Regions from separate parts of the Pseudomonas sp. REB1044 genome, predicted to be linked through region 1. Evidence: predicted binding sites of a transcription regulator. Region 1 holds the regulator's gene; each other region holds the start of a gene.

What was found. Region 1 encodes sigma-54, which starts transcription at its own class of promoters, with help from an activator protein. Its sites were predicted from a motif close to ANTGGCATNNANNTTGCTNT; they were not measured.
Region 2: the regulator sigma-54 is predicted to act here: its motif matches at 2,687-2,706, upstream of flgB (flagellar basal body rod protein FlgB).
Region 3: the regulator sigma-54 is predicted to act here: its motif matches at 2,694-2,713, upstream of glnK (P-II family nitrogen regulator).
Region 4: the regulator sigma-54 is predicted to act here: its motif matches at 2,843-2,862, upstream of glnA (glutamate--ammonia ligase).

The regions. Positions count from the first base shown of each region.
Region 1 is NZ_CP046139.1:4,232,420-4,236,662, reverse strand. It holds gene GKC70_RS19335 (HPr family phosphocarrier protein) at 1-61, opposite strand, end outside; gene rapZ (RNase adapter RapZ) at 80-934, opposite strand; partial or broken gene ptsN (PTS IIA-like nitrogen regulatory protein PtsN) at 937-1,400, opposite strand; gene raiA (ribosome-associated translation inhibitor RaiA) at 1,413-1,721, opposite strand; gene GKC70_RS19315 (RNA polymerase factor sigma-54) at 1,801-3,294, opposite strand; gene lptB (LPS export ABC transporter ATP-binding protein) at 3,469-4,194, opposite strand; gene lptA (lipopolysaccharide transport periplasmic protein LptA) at 4,198-4,243, opposite strand, start outside.
Region 2 is NZ_CP046139.1:1,715,029-1,719,271, forward strand. It holds gene flgA (flagellar basal body P-ring formation chaperone FlgA) at 1-622, opposite strand, end outside; gene GKC70_RS08165 (chemotaxis protein CheV) at 690-1,619, shown strand; gene cheR (protein-glutamate O-methyltransferase CheR) at 1,671-2,498, shown strand; gene flgB (flagellar basal body rod protein FlgB) at 2,752-3,159, shown strand; gene flgC (flagellar basal body rod protein FlgC) at 3,162-3,605, shown strand; gene flgD (flagellar hook assembly protein FlgD) at 3,622-4,243, shown strand, end outside.
Region 3 is NZ_CP046139.1:247,808-252,050, reverse strand. It holds gene sutA (transcriptional regulator SutA) at 2-331, opposite strand; gene GKC70_RS01135 (ammonium transporter) at 768-2,102, opposite strand; gene glnK (P-II family nitrogen regulator) at 2,152-2,490, opposite strand; gene GKC70_RS01125 (accessory factor UbiK family protein) at 2,901-3,164, shown strand; gene GKC70_RS01120 (hypothetical protein) at 3,549-3,719, opposite strand; gene mgtA (magnesium-translocating P-type ATPase) at 4,065-4,243, shown strand, end outside.
Region 4 is NZ_CP046139.1:4,881,918-4,886,160, reverse strand. It holds gene glnL (nitrogen regulation protein NR(II)) at 1-393, opposite strand, end outside; gene GKC70_RS22115 (chorismate mutase) at 646-1,188, opposite strand; gene glnA (glutamate--ammonia ligase) at 1,339-2,745, opposite strand; gene thiI (tRNA uracil 4-sulfurtransferase ThiI) at 3,173-4,243, shown strand, end outside.

The sequences.
Region 1 (4,243 bases):
TGGCTGCCGCGCGTGCATGCAGGCCCAGCTTGTTGATGATGGTGATTTCGCGGGCCGGCATTGTCGGGTGGATCCTGTATTAGAGGTCGCGATGGCGAACCTGGACGTTTTTCAGGGTGCGCTGTAGCAATTGCCCCAGCCGCTCGGTGATGTACACCGAACGGTGATGTCCGCCGGTGCAGCCGATGGCGATGGTCACGTAAGCGCGGTTACTGGCCGCAAAACGCGGTAGCCATTTGAGCAGATAGCTGGAGATGTCTTGGTACATCTCCTCGACATCTGGCTGGGCCGCCAGGTAATCGATGACCGGCTGCTCGAGCCCAGAATGCTCACGCAATTCGGGCTTCCAGTATGGATTGGGCAGGCAGCGTACGTCGAATACCAGGTCCGCGTCCACTGGCATGCCACGTTTGAAACCGAAGGATTCGACGAGGAACGCGGTGCCGGGTTCGGGCTGGTTGAGTAGGCGAAGCTTGATCGAATCACGCAGTTGATAAAGGTTCAGACTGGTAGTGTCGATCTTGAGGTCGGCGAGGTCGGCGATCGGCCCGAGCAGTTCGGTCTCGACACGAATCGCTTCGGCAAGTGAACGGTTGGCGTTGGTCAGAGGGTGGCGCCGGCGGGTCTCCGAGAAGCGCTTGAGCAGCGTATCTTCGTCGGCATCGAGGTAGACCACGTCGCACTGGATGTGTCGCGCGCGGGCATCCTCGAGTAACTCGGGGAAACGGGACAGATGGCTGGGCAGGTTTCGCGCATCGATTGAGACGGCGACTTTGGGCTGCGACAGCTCGGTGTTGATCAGTGCGCTTTCGGCCAGTTGTGGCAGCAACCCGGCGGGCAGGTTGTCGATGCAGTAGTAGCCGTTGTCTTCCAACACATCGAGCGCGGTGCTCTTGCCGGAGCCGGATCGGCCGCTGACGATGATCAGGCGCATGTTCAGAGCTCGTTCTGGACGTTCAAGACGACCTGATAAAGCGCTTCGTTGCTGTCGGCGGCACGCAGACGGTCACGAACATCTTTGCGGTCGAGCATGCTGGCGATCTGGCGCAGCAATTCGAGATGCGCATCAGTGGCGGCTTCTGGTACCAGTAGCACGAAGAGCAGGTCGACTGGCGCTCCGTCGATCGCGTCATAGTCGATGGGCGCATCCAAATGCAGCAATGCGCTTACGGGAGCGCTGCAACCTTTCAGGCGGCAGTGGGGGATGGCAATGCCGTTGCCGAACCCCGTGGAACCCAGCTTCTCGCGGGCAAGAAGGCTCTCGAAGACGTCCTTCATCTTCAGCTCGGGTACTTGCTGGGCAATCAGATTGGCGACCTTTTCCAGGGCGCTCTTCTTACTGCCGCCCGGCACGTTCACCAAGGAACAGCCGGGGGCAGGATGGATTCAAGTCGGGTCATGGATGAGGGGTATCAGCGTGCGGCTGCACCTTGCAGCAGGCTTTGCTGTTTTTCCTTGTGTTTTTTCAATTGGCGGTCGAGCTTGTCGGCCAGGGCGTCGATGGCTGCATACATGTCTTCGTGCTCTGCGTTGGCAACCACTTCACCGCCCGGAATCTGCAGGGTGGCTTCGACCTTCTGCTGCAGCTTCTCGACTTTCAGGATGACCTGCACGTTGGTGATCTTGTCGAAGTGATTCTCCAACCGGGCAAGTTTATCGAGTACATAGTCGTGCAGGGGCTTGGTGACTTCTACATGGTGTCCACTGATGTTGACTTGCATACAGCTTCTCCTTTTGTTGCCGTGCATGTAAGAGGCAGGTGTTGCACCTGCCACTGAAACGCCGTGGCACATCCGGGCGTTACATCAGTCGCTTGCGTTCGCTGGAAGGTGCAATGCCGAGCGACTCGCGGTACTTGGCGACCGTGCGACGGGCTACCTGGATGCCTTGTGCCTCCAGTAAACCAGCGATCTTGCTGTCACTCAATGGCTTTTTCTGATTTTCCGCAGCAACCAGTTTCTTGATGATCGCGCGGATTGCCGTGGACGAGCACTCGCCGCCTTCGGCAGTGCTGACGTGGCTGGAGAAAAAGTATTTCAACTCATAGATGCCGCGCGGCGTATGCATGTACTTCTGCGTAGTGACCCGTGAAATGGTCGACTCATGCATACCAACCGCTTCGGCGATATCGTGCAGTACCAGCGGCTTCATGGCCTCGTCGCCATAGTCGAGGAACCCACGTTGGTGCTCGACGATCTGCGTGGCCACCTTCATCAGCGTCTCGTTGCGACTCTGCAGGCTCTTGATGAACCACCGAGCCTCTTGTAACTGGTTGCGCATGAAGGTGTTGTCGGCACTGGTATCCGCGCGGCGCACGAAGCCGGCGTACTGCGGGTTCACCCGCAACCGCGGCACCGCTTCCTGATTCAGCTCGACCAGCCAGCGATCGCTGTCCTTGCGCACGATGACGTCGGGAACGACATACTCCGGCTCGCTGGACTCGATCTGCGAGCCGGGACGTGGATTGAGGCTCTGTACCAGCTCGATGACCTGGCGCAGCTCGTCTTCCTTGAGCTTCATGCGGCGCATCAGTTGGCTGTAGTCACGGCTGCCGAGCAGGTCGATGTAATCGCTGACCAAGCGCTGCGCTTCGGCCATCCACGGCGTGCCGGCAGGCAGTTGGCGCAGTTGCAGCAGTAAGCATTCGCTGAGTGTACGGGCACCGATGCCGGCAGGTTCGAACTGCTGGATGCGATGCAGAACCGCTTCGACCTCATCCAGCTCGATGTCGAGCTCAGGATCGAAACCGGCGCAGATCTCCTCAAGGCTGTCTTCGAGATAGCCCTGGGCGTTGATGCTGTCGATCAGGGTGACGGCGATGAGTCGGTCGGTGTCCGACATCGGGGCCAGGTTGAGTTGCCACAGCAGGTGGCTTTGCAAGCTCTCGCCTACGGACGTGCGGGTCGTGAAGTCCCATTCGTCGTCATCGTTGCTCGGCAGGCTGCTGGCGCTGGTCTGGTAGATGTCTTCCCAGGCCGTGTCTACTGGCAGTTCGTTGGGAATGCGTTCGCTCCACTCGCCTTCATCGGTGGAATCGGCATTGCCACTGCTTTCCTGAAAGCTGCTGTCCTGGGCTTCGGCGACCGGTTTGCTCTCGCCGTTTTCTGCCATCGGGTCGCTGTTGTCGAAGTCGTCGCCTTCTTCCTGGCGTTCGAGCATCGGATTGGATTCCAGCGCTTCCTGGATTTCCTGCTGGAGGTCCAAGGTGGAAAGCTGGAGCAGACGAATGGCCTGTTGCAACTGAGGGGTCATCGTCAGTTGCTGGCCCATTTTTAGGACGAGCGATGGTTTCATGGCTGGGGCTTAATACCTTGTTCGCCGGCGCGCATGCGCCATCCACTACAGGGCGCCGGAGCGCCAAATCTTAAGCAAGTTATATGCCTGAAATTGTAGCGTTTGCCTAGAGCGCTGTAACACTTAAGCCCGTTTCAACAGGTTTTAACAGCGCTCCAGGCCGTTACCTGGCTGTCAGAGGCGGAACTCATGACCCAGGTAAACTTCCTTGACCAACTGGTTGGCCAGGATGGTCTCTGCGTCGCCCTCAGCGATCAGTTGACCGTCATTGACGATGTAGGCGGTCTCGCAGATGTCGAGCGTTTCACGCACGTTGTGATCGGTGATCAGGACGCCAATGCCTTTGGCCTTGAGGTGGTGGATGATCTGCTTGATGTCACCCACTGAAATCGGGTCGACGCCGGCGAAGGGTTCGTCCAGCAGGATGAACTTCGGCGAAGTGGCCAGAGCGCGGGCAATCTCGACCCGGCGTCGTTCGCCGCCGGACAGGCTCATGCCAAGGTTGTCGCGAATGTGGCTGATGTGGAATTCCTGCAGCAGGCTTTCCAGCTCCTTGCGACGACCGTCGCGGTCGATGTCCTTGCGGGTCTCGAGGATGGCCATGATGTTGTCGGCCACCGACAGCTTGCGGAAGATCGAGGCTTCCTGCGGCAGGTAGCCGATGCCTGCCTGCGCACGACCATGCATGGGCTGGTGGCTGACATCAAGGCTGTCGATGAGCACGCGGCCCTGGTCGGCCTGCACCAGGCCCACGATCATGTAGAAACAGGTGGTTTTGCCGGCGCCGTTGGGGCCGAGCAGGCCGACGATCTGGCCGCTGTCGATGGACAGGCTGACATCGCGTACGACCTGGCGGCCCTTGTAGCTCTTGGCCAGGTGCTGAGCTTTGAGGGTTGCCATCTGTTATTCGGCCTTTTTCTTCGGTTGGATAACCATGTCGATGCGCTGA
Region 2 (4,243 bases), 2.5 Mb from region 1:
TCAGGCCGCCGCTGCGGGCGGTAATCACCACCTGGTCGCCCTTGCGAATCACTTCGGCCTGCTCCAACTGCTGCAAGGTGAGCACCTGGTCCATCACGGTGGGGCGCAACAGCTTCATGCCCACGGCTTGATCGAGGTCGCTGATGAACCCTTGGCCCAGGCTGCTGACGTCGCGCTCGCGCAGGGTCACGTCGCCTTCGCCGATCACGCTTTCGCGCTTGAGCGGGCGGGTCATCACCACCACGTCGCGCAGCAGCTTGACCTGCGCCGGCACGAACACGGTCCACGGCGCTTCGCCGTCACAGCGTACCCGCACCGTCACTCGCCCCAGTGGCTGTGCCGGACTTTCCAGCGAGGCGTCCAGCGACTGGCTGCACAGCGGCATGCGCAGGCGCGGGTCGAGGTTGTTGACCTGAATGTCATAACGCCCAGGGGTCTGCGTGCGGCTCAGATAATCTTCGACGGTGAACTCAAGAAACCCTTGGGTGACACCGATAAGCTGTTCAGGCAAGGTAAACGAATCCGCCAGCGTGCGAGCGCCGGACGCGAACAGGCAAGCGGTGGCCAGAAAAAGGGCCACGAGGCGTGTCGGTCGTCGGAAAAATGTCGTTTTCGTGTACATGGGCTCAAAAAAGCAAAGCCCGTGCCGACTTGTTGTCTAGCAAGCAGAAAAACATAAGGAGTCTGGCATGGCTGGCGTTATGGATTCGGTCAACCAGCGCACACAGCTGGTTGGACAGAATCGCCTGGAGCTGCTGTTGTTCCGTCTCAATGGCGATCAACTCTACGGCATCAACGTGTTCAAGGTGCGGGAGGTGCTGCAGTGCCCGGACCTGACCCTGTTGCCCAAGTCACATGCGGTGGTGCGTGGCGTGGCGAACATTCGCGGGGCGACCATTCCCATTCTCGACCTGTCGATGGCCACCGGTCTGCCGGGCCTGAAGGAAGAGACGCGCAACAGTTTCGTGATCATCACCGAATACAACACCAAGACCCAGGGCTTCCTGGTGCACTCGGTCGAGCGCATCGTCAACATGAACTGGGAAGAAATCCATCCGCCACCCAAGGGCACCGGCCGCGATCACTACCTCACGGCGGTCACCCGTGTGGACAATCGCATGGTCGAGATCATCGACGTGGAGAAGGTGCTGGCCGAAGTGGCGCCGTCGTCGGAGTCGGTCTCGGCCGGCGTGGTGGATGCCGAAGTGCAGGACAAGGCCGTGTTGCTGCGGGTGCTGACGGTCGATGACTCGTCGGTGGCACGCAAGCAGGTCAGCCGTTGTCTGCAGACGGTGGGCGTGGAAGTGGTCGCGCTCAACGATGGTCGTCAGGCGCTCGACTACCTGCGCAAGCTGGTGGATGAGGGCAAGCGTCCGGAAGAGGAATTCCTGATGATGATTTCCGACATTGAAATGCCGGAGATGGACGGCTATACCCTCACTGCCGAGATTCGCAGCGATCCACGCATGCAAAAGCTGCACATCCTCCTGCATACTTCGCTGTCGGGCGTGTTCAACCAGGCGATGGTCAAGAAAGTCGGCGCCGATGACTTCCTGGCCAAGTTCAGGCCGGATGACCTGGCCCACCGCGTGGTCGACCGGATCAAGGCGACGCACTGAAATTGTCGGGGGTTCGCCCCCGGCGCAAGCGATTGAAAAGAGGCGGCAGCATTGTCTACGGGTAATTTGGATTTCGAACAGTTCAGGGTCTTCCTGGAGAAAGCCTGTGGCATCCTGCTGGGCGAAAATAAGCAGTATCTGGTGTCCAGCCGTCTCAACAAGTTGATGGAGCAGCAGGGCATCAAGAGCCTCGGCGAGCTGGTGCAGCGCATTCAGACCCAGCCACGCAGCGGTCTGCGCGAGCAGGTCGTCGATGCCATGACCACCAACGAAACCCTGTGGTTTCGCGATACCTATCCGTTCGAGGTGCTCAAGAGCCGGGTCATCCCGGAGTTCATTCGTGCCAACCCGGGGCAGCGCCTGCGCATCTGGTCGGCGGCGTGTTCGTCGGGTCAGGAGCCGTATTCGCTGTCGATGGCCATCGACGAATTCGAGCGCAGCAATCTTGGCCAGTTGAAGATGGGGGCGCAGATCGTTGCCACCGACCTCTCCGGCGCCATGCTCAACAACTGTAAAACCGGCGAGTACGACAGCCTGGCCATCGCCCGTGGCCTGTCCCAGGAACGCCTGCAGCGCTACTTCGACCCGAAAGGCCCGGGCCGCTGGGCGGTCAAGCCGCCGATTCGCAGTCGCGTCGAGTTCCGCTCGTTCAACCTGCTCGACAGCTACGCGTCGCTGGGCAAGTTCGACATCGTGTTCTGCCGCAACGTGTTGATCTACTTCTCCGCCCAGGTGAAGAAAGACATCCTCATGCGCATTCATGCCACCCTCAAACCGGGTGGCTATCTGTTCCTCGGCGCCTCCGAAGCGCTGAACGGCTTGCCGGATCATTACCAGATGGTCCAGTGCAGTCCGGGGATCATCTACCAGGCCAAGTAATGAAAAAGCCGGTGTCGAAAGACGCCGGTTTTTTCGTTCTGCGCGATCACGTCAATTTTTTGGATTGCCGCCGTTGCCGCTGCGCTTTTGCCGCTTCGCCGCCATGAAGCGGAAACCCCTTGCCGCTTTTCTGGCAGGCCAAACCCCTCGCTAAAGGTTCAATGCCCGGCATTGCTGGGCTGTGGCGTGTTGGCACAGCCCTTGCTATATCTTGGCCAACGCAACGCAGGTCAACCTTCGAAGGTTCCCCGACATGAGCATCAGCTTCGACAACGCCCTCGGCATCCACGAAAAGGCATTGGGTCTGCGCGCCCAGCGCGCCGAGGTGCTGGCCAACAACATCGCCAACGCCGACACCCCCGGCTACAAGGCCCGCGACCTGGACTTCGCCTCGGTACTGGCCGGTGAGTCCGGCAAGCGCACCGAAGAGCGGGTGTCGTTGCAGCGCACCAACAGCCGACACATCGAGGCCGAAGGCATGGCGCTGGCCGACGACACGCTCAAGTACCGCACGCCGATGCAGCCGTCGATCGACCAGAACACCGTCGATGCCCATATGGAACAGTCGAACTACACGCAGAACGCCATCGACTTCCAGGCCAGCTTCACCTTGCTCAACAGTAAATTCAAAGGGCTGGTATCGGCCCTGCGCGGAGAGTGACCATGTCCCTTGCCAGTGTCTTCAATATCGCCGGTAGCGGCATGAGTGCGCAGAACACGCGACTGAACACCGTCGCTTCCAACATCGCCAACGCCGAGACCGTGTCCTCGAGCATCGACCAGACCTACCGTGCCCGCCACCCGGTGTTCGCCACCACCTTCGAGCAGGCGCAGAACGGCGGCAGCCAGTCGCTGTTCGAGGATCAGGGGCAGGCCGGCCAGGGCGTGCAGGTCAAGGGCATCATTGAGGACCAGAGCAATCTGGAGGCTCGCTACGAGCCCAACCACCCGGCGGCGAACAAGGACGGCTACGTCTACTACCCCAACGTCAACGTGGTCGAGGAGATGGCTGACATGATCTCCGCCAGCCGTGCGTTCCAGACCAACGCCGAGCTGATGAACACCGCCAAGACCATGATGCAGAAGGTCCTGACCCTGGGTCAGTGATCACGGAGTGTAAGACATGGCCACGAACCTCAATGAAGTCCTCGCCAATTCGGGCGTGAGCACCACTGGCAACACCAAGAAGAACACCACCGAGTCGACCGACAAGAACGCGCTCGGCAAAGATGCCTTCCTGCAGTTGCTGGTCACCCAGATGCAGCACCAGAACCCCCTCGACCCGCAGGACAACAGCGAGTTCGTCTCGCAGTTGGCGCAGTTCAGCAGCCTGGAGGGCATCCAGACCCTCAACCAGTCGGTCAATGGCATTACCAGTGCAATGGGTTCCTCTCAGGCCCTGCAGGCGTCCTCGCTGGTCGGTCGCTCGGTGATCGTGCAGAACGACAAGGCCATGATCGACCCTAGCAAGAGCCTCAATGGCCAGGTGGTGGTGCCGCAGAACATCGACAACGGCAAGATCACCATCAAGGACAAGGACGGCAACGTGGTCAAGACCATCGACCTCGGCGCGCAGAACAAGGGCAATGCCGACTTCATCTGGGACGGCACCAACGACAAAGGCGAGAAGGTCGCTGCCGGCAACTACAGCTTCAGCGCCACCACCACCGTCGATGGCAAGGACCAGCAGATGTACACCCTGCTGCCGGCCACGGTCACCAGCGTCACCGTTGCCGGTGCAGGCG
Region 3 (4,243 bases), 1.2 Mb from region 1:
CTCAGATAGGGCGGCTGCCGTACTTGTTGTCCGGCTTCTTGGGCGGATCGGCGACCACGTTGGCCTCCACTTCCTGCACCTTGCCACCGCGCGCCAGGAACTCTTCCATGGCCCGGGCCAGCGCATCGCGCTCTTTCTGCTTGGCCTCCAGGCTCGGCATGTCGTCTACCGAGACAGCGGCCTTGGATTTGCCCTTGGCCGCCGGCGCCGGACTGCTGTCGTCGTCGCCGGCATCTTCGGCACCGTCGTCGGCCGCCGTTTCGAGGGCCTCGTCACCCTCTTCGTCGTCGCCGACTTCGAGGTCATCGTTTTCCAGATCGTCGTCGCTCATGTTCTACCTCATGACTTGCGAAAAGCAGATTAGTTATGGCCCAGTGATGCCGTAGACCGGCAGCCACCGGTGAAAATTCCACCGACCGTGGATTGGCCACGGCCTGGAGTATGCGCTGCGTACAGGGAGCGCTTGCCAGCAGGTTCCGGCCTAAGGCCAGCACTGGCGAAATCTTCGGCGGGGGCCGATGGCCTTGCGCTATGAGCCAGCCTAGCAAAGCTGGCACCGACGTGCGCAGGGCGCCTCGAAGGCCCCCTCCGGCGCGCATTCTAGCGCGCCGGGAGAAAAAGCAAAGCTCCATCAGTACCCGTCATTTTGTAAGTATTCGCCCTACGTCACGAACGTGTCGGGTAAACCGTTTGCCCCAAGGCGAAACAGTAAAAATCAGGCAAAAAAATGCCCGGACGAGCCGGGCAAGTTTTTTACCGCATGGCGATTACAGGTTGTAACCACGCTCGTTGTGCTGAGCCAGGTCGAGACCGACCGACTCTTCTTCTTCGTTGACCCGCAGCCCCATCACCGCGTCCAGTACCTTGAGAATCACGTAGGTGACGATGGCGGTATAGGCCACAGTGAAGATCACGCCCTTGGCCTGTACCCAGACCTGCGCACCGATATCGGTGACCGTGCCGAAGCCGCCCAGCGCAGGTGCCGCGAACACGCCGGTGAGAATCGCGCCGACGATGCCGCCCACGCCATGCACGCCGAAGGCATCGAGCGAGTCGTCATAGCCCAGCTTGCGTTTGAGGCTGGTGGCGCAGAAGTAGCAGATCACGCCGGACGCCAGGCCGATCACCAGAGCGCCCATCGGACCTACCGTGCCCGCCGCCGGAGTGATGGCGACCAGACCCGCGACCACACCCGACGCGATGCCCAGCGCGCTCGGTTTACCATGACCGATCCACTCGGCGAACATCCAGCTCAGCGCGGCGGCGGCGGTGGCGATCTGGGTCACCAGCATGGCCATGCCGGCGGTACCGTTGGCGGCCGCGGCGGAGCCTGCGTTGAAGCCGAACCAGCCGATCCACAGCATGGCCGCACCGACCAGGGTGTAGCCCAGGTTGTGCGGTGCCATCGGCGTGGTCGGGTAGCCCTTGCGCTTGCCCAGCACCACGCAGGCCACCAGGCCCGCGACACCGGCGTTGATGTGCACCACGGTGCCCCCAGCGAAGTCCAGCACGCCCCAGTCCCACATCAGCGCACCGTCACCGCTCCAGACCATGTGCGCGATCGGCGCATAGACCAGGGTGAACCACACGCCCATGAACACCAGCATGGCAGAGAACTTCATGCGCTCGGCGAAGGCACCGACGATCAGCGCTGGGGTGATGATGGCGAAGGTCATCTGGAAGGTGATGAACACCGCCTCGGGGAACAGCGCGGTGGCCGAGGTCAGGCCCGATGGCGTGACGCCCGCGAGGAAGGCCTTGGAGAAGCCGCCGATGAAGGAATTGAAGTTGAGCACGCCCTTTTCCATACCGGCGGTATCGAAGGCGATGCTGTAACCGTAGACAACCCACAGGATGCTGATCAGACCGGTGATGGCAAAGCACTGCATCATCACCGACAGCAGGTTCTTGGAGCGCACCATGCCACCGTAGAACAGGGCCAGGCCCGGGATGGTCATGAACAGTACCAGCGCGGTGGCGGTGAGCATCCAGGCGGTGTCGCCGGAGTTCAGCACCGGGGCGGCGGCTTCGTCTGCCAAGGCCAGGCCAGGCATGACGAGGGACAATAGGGCTCCTAGCCCTGCGATCTTGCGCAGAGTCATTTGTTTTCTCCTGGGGCGTGTTGGGTTTGGTGAGGCGGTGTTGCGTCGCTTAGATCGCGTCGGTATCGGTCTCGCCGGTACGGATGCGGATGGCCTGCTCCAGATTCACCACGAAGATCTTGCCGTCACCGATCTTGCCGGTGTTGGCAGCCTTGGTAATGGCTTCGATCACCCGGTCCAGGTCCTTGTCGTCGATGGCGACATCGATTTTGACCTTGGGCAGGAAATCGACCACGTACTCGGCACCACGGTACAGCTCGGTATGGCCCTTCTGCCGGCCGAAGCCCTTGACTTCGGTCACGGTGATGCCCTGCACGCCGATTTCCGACAGCGACTCGCGCACGTCGTCCAGCTTGAACGGCTTGATGATGGCAGTGACTAGCTTCATGAAACTCTTCTCCCGATTTGGTGGACTTGCCCCAGGAAAACAAACCCGTCTCAAGTCTAAGCGCAGCGCCTGGCTTTGTAACGCGTCGTTGGTTTCCTTCCCCCCTCCGACGCACGCTTCGGTGGGTGACGTGAGACCTAGCGATTGCGCCTGCACACTGCCCGATCACTCAGGACGTCATCAGTGCATGGCTTGCGAGAGTCATTGCAGAAACCTTGCCATTTCTCAAAAAACTCGGAATTACAGGCCATTACGTTATCGCTCGAGGATTGGCCTGAGGCCCTCAGAGAAGAAGGCGCACAATTCCGGTGCATCCAACCCCTGCATGCTGCGCAAAAAGTGTGCATCCAGCCGTTCCGGGGCACCGTGCTACACTGCCAACCCTTCCCTCTTGATGGACAGCCTGCCCCATGCTCGCGCCCAAAGCCCTCCTCGATGCCCTGAGCGACCAGGCCTCGCGCCTGTTCAGCGGCGATACTGCGCAACCGCGCGCCGAACTCGAAAGCCAGTTCAAGGCCCTGATGCAGAGCACCTTCAGCAAGCTGGACCTGGTCAGCCGAGAAGAATTCGACAGCCAGATGGTGGTGTTGGCCCGCACCCGTGCTCGCCTTGAAGCACTGGAAAAGCAGGTGGCCGACCTCGAGGCCCGCCTGGCGCCTTCAGCGGACCACTGAGCCCCCAGCTGGCAGAGCCTGCACGGTGCAATGCCGCCTGCAGGCCGGGCATATGAAGCATGCTTTCCTACACACTAAATATCGCATTCGACAAGATGAAAGTTATTTAACGACCCCCTCTGCGATTGACTTCGATACTACCCTTGAATAAAGTTCGCTCGCCTTGGGAAAAGGCCCTTATTCCACTCAATGAAGCATTCAATGGACACAGTATCTAGTCGCTGCCTGATCGGCGCCCCACGGGCCGGTCAGGCACTGAAATCGGAACACCGGTCCCAACACCAGGATCGGGCACGCCGCGCCAGAGCCTGACGCTCCGCCGTGACTTGCCTCGCCCGGTGCCCGCCGGTCGGAGGCAAGCTCATGACCCTCACCTCGTTCGTTTCACATCGCCTGCACGCCTGCCTGGCCGCGCTGCATGCGCGCACCCGCAGGCCACTCGGCGCGAGGCTTGAAGACGTTCCCACAGCCGCTGCACACGGCCCGCAACTGCGCGCCATCTGGCAGGCCCATCCTGGTCACGGAAAACTCCAGTTGCGCCTGCACTGGTGCCATGACGCCCTCAGGAACCTCCGAGTCGCAGCGGGCCGATGGCCTGGTTTCGCGCCTGCCTGAGGCCCTCGAACTTCATCTGAAAACCGTATTTAAACGGTCACTTCCGTGCAAACTTTTTTAATTTAAAAGTTTGAGGGCCCCTTATTGCCTGAATTATTTGAACGAGGACAAACCCATGGACTGCGCGAGTAGAAAGTTCGCTGCCGGATCAACTTCCGACCCTCGGCAGCGAACAGACAACCGTCGGAAAAACCTGGTTTTTTCATGCGCCCCGACATACCGCCGTTCACCCCGTGAGTGAAACGTCTGTGTGGCGTGCCGCCGCAGCGGCAGGAGCACAGCAACATGACCGCCAAATACCGCAATACCCCGTCGGCCAAGGCCGAGCGCGAAACCCGCCTGTCCACCCAGGCCGCCCGTGAGGCGCACCATGGTCTGGCCGTCACGCTGGCCAACCTCGACACCAGCGAGTTGGGCCTGACCGAGCAGGAAGCCGCCAAGCGCCTGAAGCGCGACGGCGCCAA
Region 4 (4,243 bases), 650 kb from region 1:
TTCCTGCTTGCTCAGTTGCGCCTCTTCCTTGGTGATGCGCAGCAGCCGATCACGCGGGTGCACTTCGAGCAGCAGCAGGGTGTTGCCCTGATGCAGGATGGGCGTGACAGCGTAGTCCACGGTGATGCTCTGGCCGGTCAGGGAGGTCAACTGGGCTTCGCGCTTGGTGAACGGATGCGCCTGCTCCACGGCCTGGCGCAGGGAGTGCAGCGCTTCGGTCGATTCGGTGAACAGTTCGCTGATGAACTGGCCGTGGCTGCGCTGACCGCTGACTGCCAGCAGCATCTCGGCCGCCGGGTTCATGTACTCCAGGCGCAATTCGCTGTTGAGCAGCAGGGTCGCGGTGGTCAGGTTGTCCAGGAGCAGTCGGTGCTGTGCATCGCTGATGGTCATGGTGCGTTGTCGACCTCTATTGGCGCTGTTCCGGCCCGCATGCTTCAAGGAAGCAGACGGGTCAGCCGCTGGTTGCCCTGGAAAATGCAAGAAACAAACCAAGGCTCCGAAAAGAAGCGGAATTGGCCGATGAAGCGCAGGTTGTGCGCAAAATCGGCTCAATAATTCACGCTTTATCGATTCAACTGACCTGATTTGGGCTGCACCGCAGGGCGTTCAGCTATTTATTGCACCAATATAGAGCATTGCTCGTCAGTCGCGTGGGCAGAGGCTTGCGGTGGCGCGGATCAGCATGAGGCGGCGAGTGGCATCGCTGGAGCGCAGGCCGATGGCCTTGGCCAGTGCGTGCTCGCATTGCGCGGGCCGGTGGCGGTCGAAACGCGCCAGGCGATCGAGCATCTGCGCCTGCAGCAGGTCCAGTTGTGGGCGAATCTCACGGGTGAGGTCCAGGCGTGGGATGTCTGGCGCGGCCTCCACCAGGCTCCACTGGCTGAGCAGATGGTACTGACGCAGCTTGTTGGCCTCGATCTGGTCTCTGAAGAACGGGATCGCGCGTTGCGGGCTGACGTTATGGCTCGATGCGGCCTTGCGCACTCTTTCCAGCACCTGCTGCTCGCGAGCACTGTCCTGTACCGGCTGACCGTTGTCCCACTTGTGCAGAGCCACGGCGTCGGCGATGGCCAGACGCTGTTCGATGCTGTCGAGCAGGGCCTCGAAGGTGGGGTCGGGATCCGGGGATTTCAGGCAGCCGGTGAGGGCGAGGATGCACAACAGGCAGAGCGGGGTGAGGCGCATGGTGATCTCCTTGAAATGGGAGACCTGAGTGTGGCCAATGCCCTTTTGTGTACCAGTAGGACGCGTCCGAACCGCCTGACCGTAAAAATACAAACGGCTTCCCGAGGGAAGCCGTTTGGGTTGATCGCTACGGCGCCAGCGCCGCAGTCATCAGACGCTGTAGTACAGGTCGTATTCCAGCGGGTGAACGAAGGTGCGCACCTTGATCTCTTCTTCGGACTTCAGCTCGATGTAGGCATCGATGAAGTCGTCGGAGAACACGCCGCCTTTGGTCAGGAAGGCACGGCCCTTGTCCAGCTCTTCCAGGGCTTCTTTCAAGCTACCGCAGACCTGCGGGATTTCCTTGGCCTCTTCAGGCGGCAGGTCGTACAGGTTCTTGTCGGCGGCATCGCCTGGGTGGATCTTGTTCTGGATACCGTCCAGGCCGGCCATCAGCAGGGCGGCGAAGCACAGGTACGGGTTGGCGGCCGGGTCCGGGAAGCGCGCTTCGATGCGGCGAGCTTTCGGGCTGGACACGTAAGGAATACGGATCGAGGCCGAACGGTTGCGGGCCGAGTAGGCCAGCATGACCGGCGCTTCGAAGCCTGGCACCAGACGCTTGTAGGAGTTGGTGGCCGGGTTGGTGAAGCCGTTCAGGGCCTTACCGTGCTTGATGATGCCGCCGATGAAGTACAGGGCGGTGTCGGACAGGCCGGCATAGCCTTCGCCGGAGAAGGTGTTCTTGCCGTCTTTGGAGATCGACATGTGCACGTGCATGCCCGAGCCGTTGTCGCCGTACAGAGGCTTGGGCATGAAGGTGGCGGTCTTGCCGTAGGCATCGGCCACGTTGTGCACGCAGTACTTCAGGGTCTGAACTTCGTCAGCCTTGGTGACCAGAGTGTTGAACTTCACGCCGATTTCGTTCTGACCGGCGGTGGCCACTTCGTGGTGGTGCACTTCGACCACCAGGCCCATTTCTTCCATGGCGTTGCACATGGCGGTACGGATTTCGTGGTCGTGGTCGCACGGCGGAACCGGGAAGTAGCCGCCTTTGACGGCCGGGCGGTGGCCCTTGTTGCCGCCTTCGACGTCCTGGTCGGTCATCCAGGAGCCTTGCTCGGAGTAGATCTTGAACATCGAGCCGGAGATGTCCGACTTGAACTTGACCTGGTCGAAGATGAAGAACTCAGGCTCAGGGCCGACGAATACGGTGTCACCGATACCGGTGGACTTCAGGAACTCTTCGGCGCGCTTGGCGATGGCGCGTGGGTCGCGGTCGTAGCCTTGCATGGTGGAAGGTTCGATGACGTCGCAGACCAGGATCAGGGTCGGCTCTTCGGTGAACGGGTCGAGCACGGCGGACGAATCGTCCGGCAGCAGGATCATGTCGGAGGCTTCGATGCCTTTCCAGCCTTCGATGGAGGAGCCGTCGAACATCTTGCCGGCTTCGAAGAACTCATCATCCAGCGCATCGCGAGCCGGCATGGTGACGTGGTGCTGTTTGCCTTTGGTGTCCGTGAAACGCAGATCAATCCACTTGACGTCATGATCTTTGATGAGTTGAACCGACTTCGACATGTTGTCCTCCGGATGGTCTAGAGCGCGGTAGGCCGCTGCCCTGGAAAAAGGGTGTCGCCGGGCGCGGATAGTCGGCCAAGCTTACCTGCATCACAAGGGAGCAAATTGCATGCCAGTGCCCGAAAATGGCTAGGGGGGGATAAAAGGCGGCGTCCTTAGGCATCTCAGGGCGCCCTGCAACGGTGATGCGCACCTAAATAAGGCGTCATTTGCTAGCAATGCACTGATGTGGTGCGGTGGTGGGGCGGGCGTGCTTTGTTTGGGGGCTGCGGCGATTCATCAGCCATCAGGCCGCTATAAGCACTGCCAGACCGCCATGCGGCACCTATCTGTAAACCTCTGATCAAAAGTTGCTCAAATCTCTACCTGTTTCCGCTATAATTCGCGCCCCTCATTTTCGGCAGGCTCCGCGCGCGCTGTTAACCCAATGAAACTTATCGTCAAAGTCTTCCCAGAGATCACCATCAAGAGCCGGCCGGTGCGCAAGCGCTTCATCCGCCAGCTCGGCAAGAACATCCGCAACGTGCTCAAGGATCTGGATCCGGAGCTCGTGGTCAACGGTGTCTGGGACAATCTCGAAGTGGTCACCCGCCTCGAGGACGAGAAGATTCAGCGCGAGATGATCGAGCGCCTGACCTGCACCCCGGGGATCACCCACTTCCTGCAAGTGCAGGAGTATCCGCTGGGCGACTTCGACGACATCGTCGAAAAATGCATGCAGCACTACGGTCATCTGCTGGCCGGCAAACGCTTCTCCGTGCGCTGCAAGCGCGGCGGTCACCACGACTTCACCTCGATGGACGTCGACCGCTACGTCGGTAGCCAGTTGCGCCAGCAGTGCGGCGCGGCCGGTATCGACCTCCAGCGTCCGGAAGTGGTGGTGCGCCTGGAGATCCGCGACCAGCGCCTGTTCGTCATCCACAGTCAGCACGACGGTATCGGCGGCTACCCGCTGGGCGCGCTGGAGCAGACGCTGGTGCTGATGTCCGGTGGCTTCGACTCCACCGTGGCGGCCTACCAGATGATGCGCCGCGGCCTGATGACCCATTTCTGCTTCTTCAACCTCGGCGGTCGCGCCCACGAGCTGGGGGTGATGGAAGTCGCTCACTTCCTGTGGAAGAAGTACGGCAGCAGCCAGCGCGTGCTGTTCATCAGTGTGCCGTTCGAAGAAGTGGTCGGCGAGATCCTCGGCAAGGTCGACAACAGCTACATGGGCGTCACCCTCAAGCGCATGATGCTGCGCGCCGCCGCGCGCATGGCCGAGCGCTTGCAGATCGATGCCCTGGTCACCGGCGAGGCGATTTCCCAGGTGTCGAGCCAGACCCTGCCGAACCTGGCGATCATCGACTCGGCCACCGACAAGCTGGTGCTGCGCCCGCTGTTGGCCAGCCACAAACAGGACATCATCGACACCGCCTACCACATCGGCACCGCCGATTTCGCCAAGCACATGCCCGAGTACTGCGGCGTGATTTCGGTGAACCCGACCACTCATGCC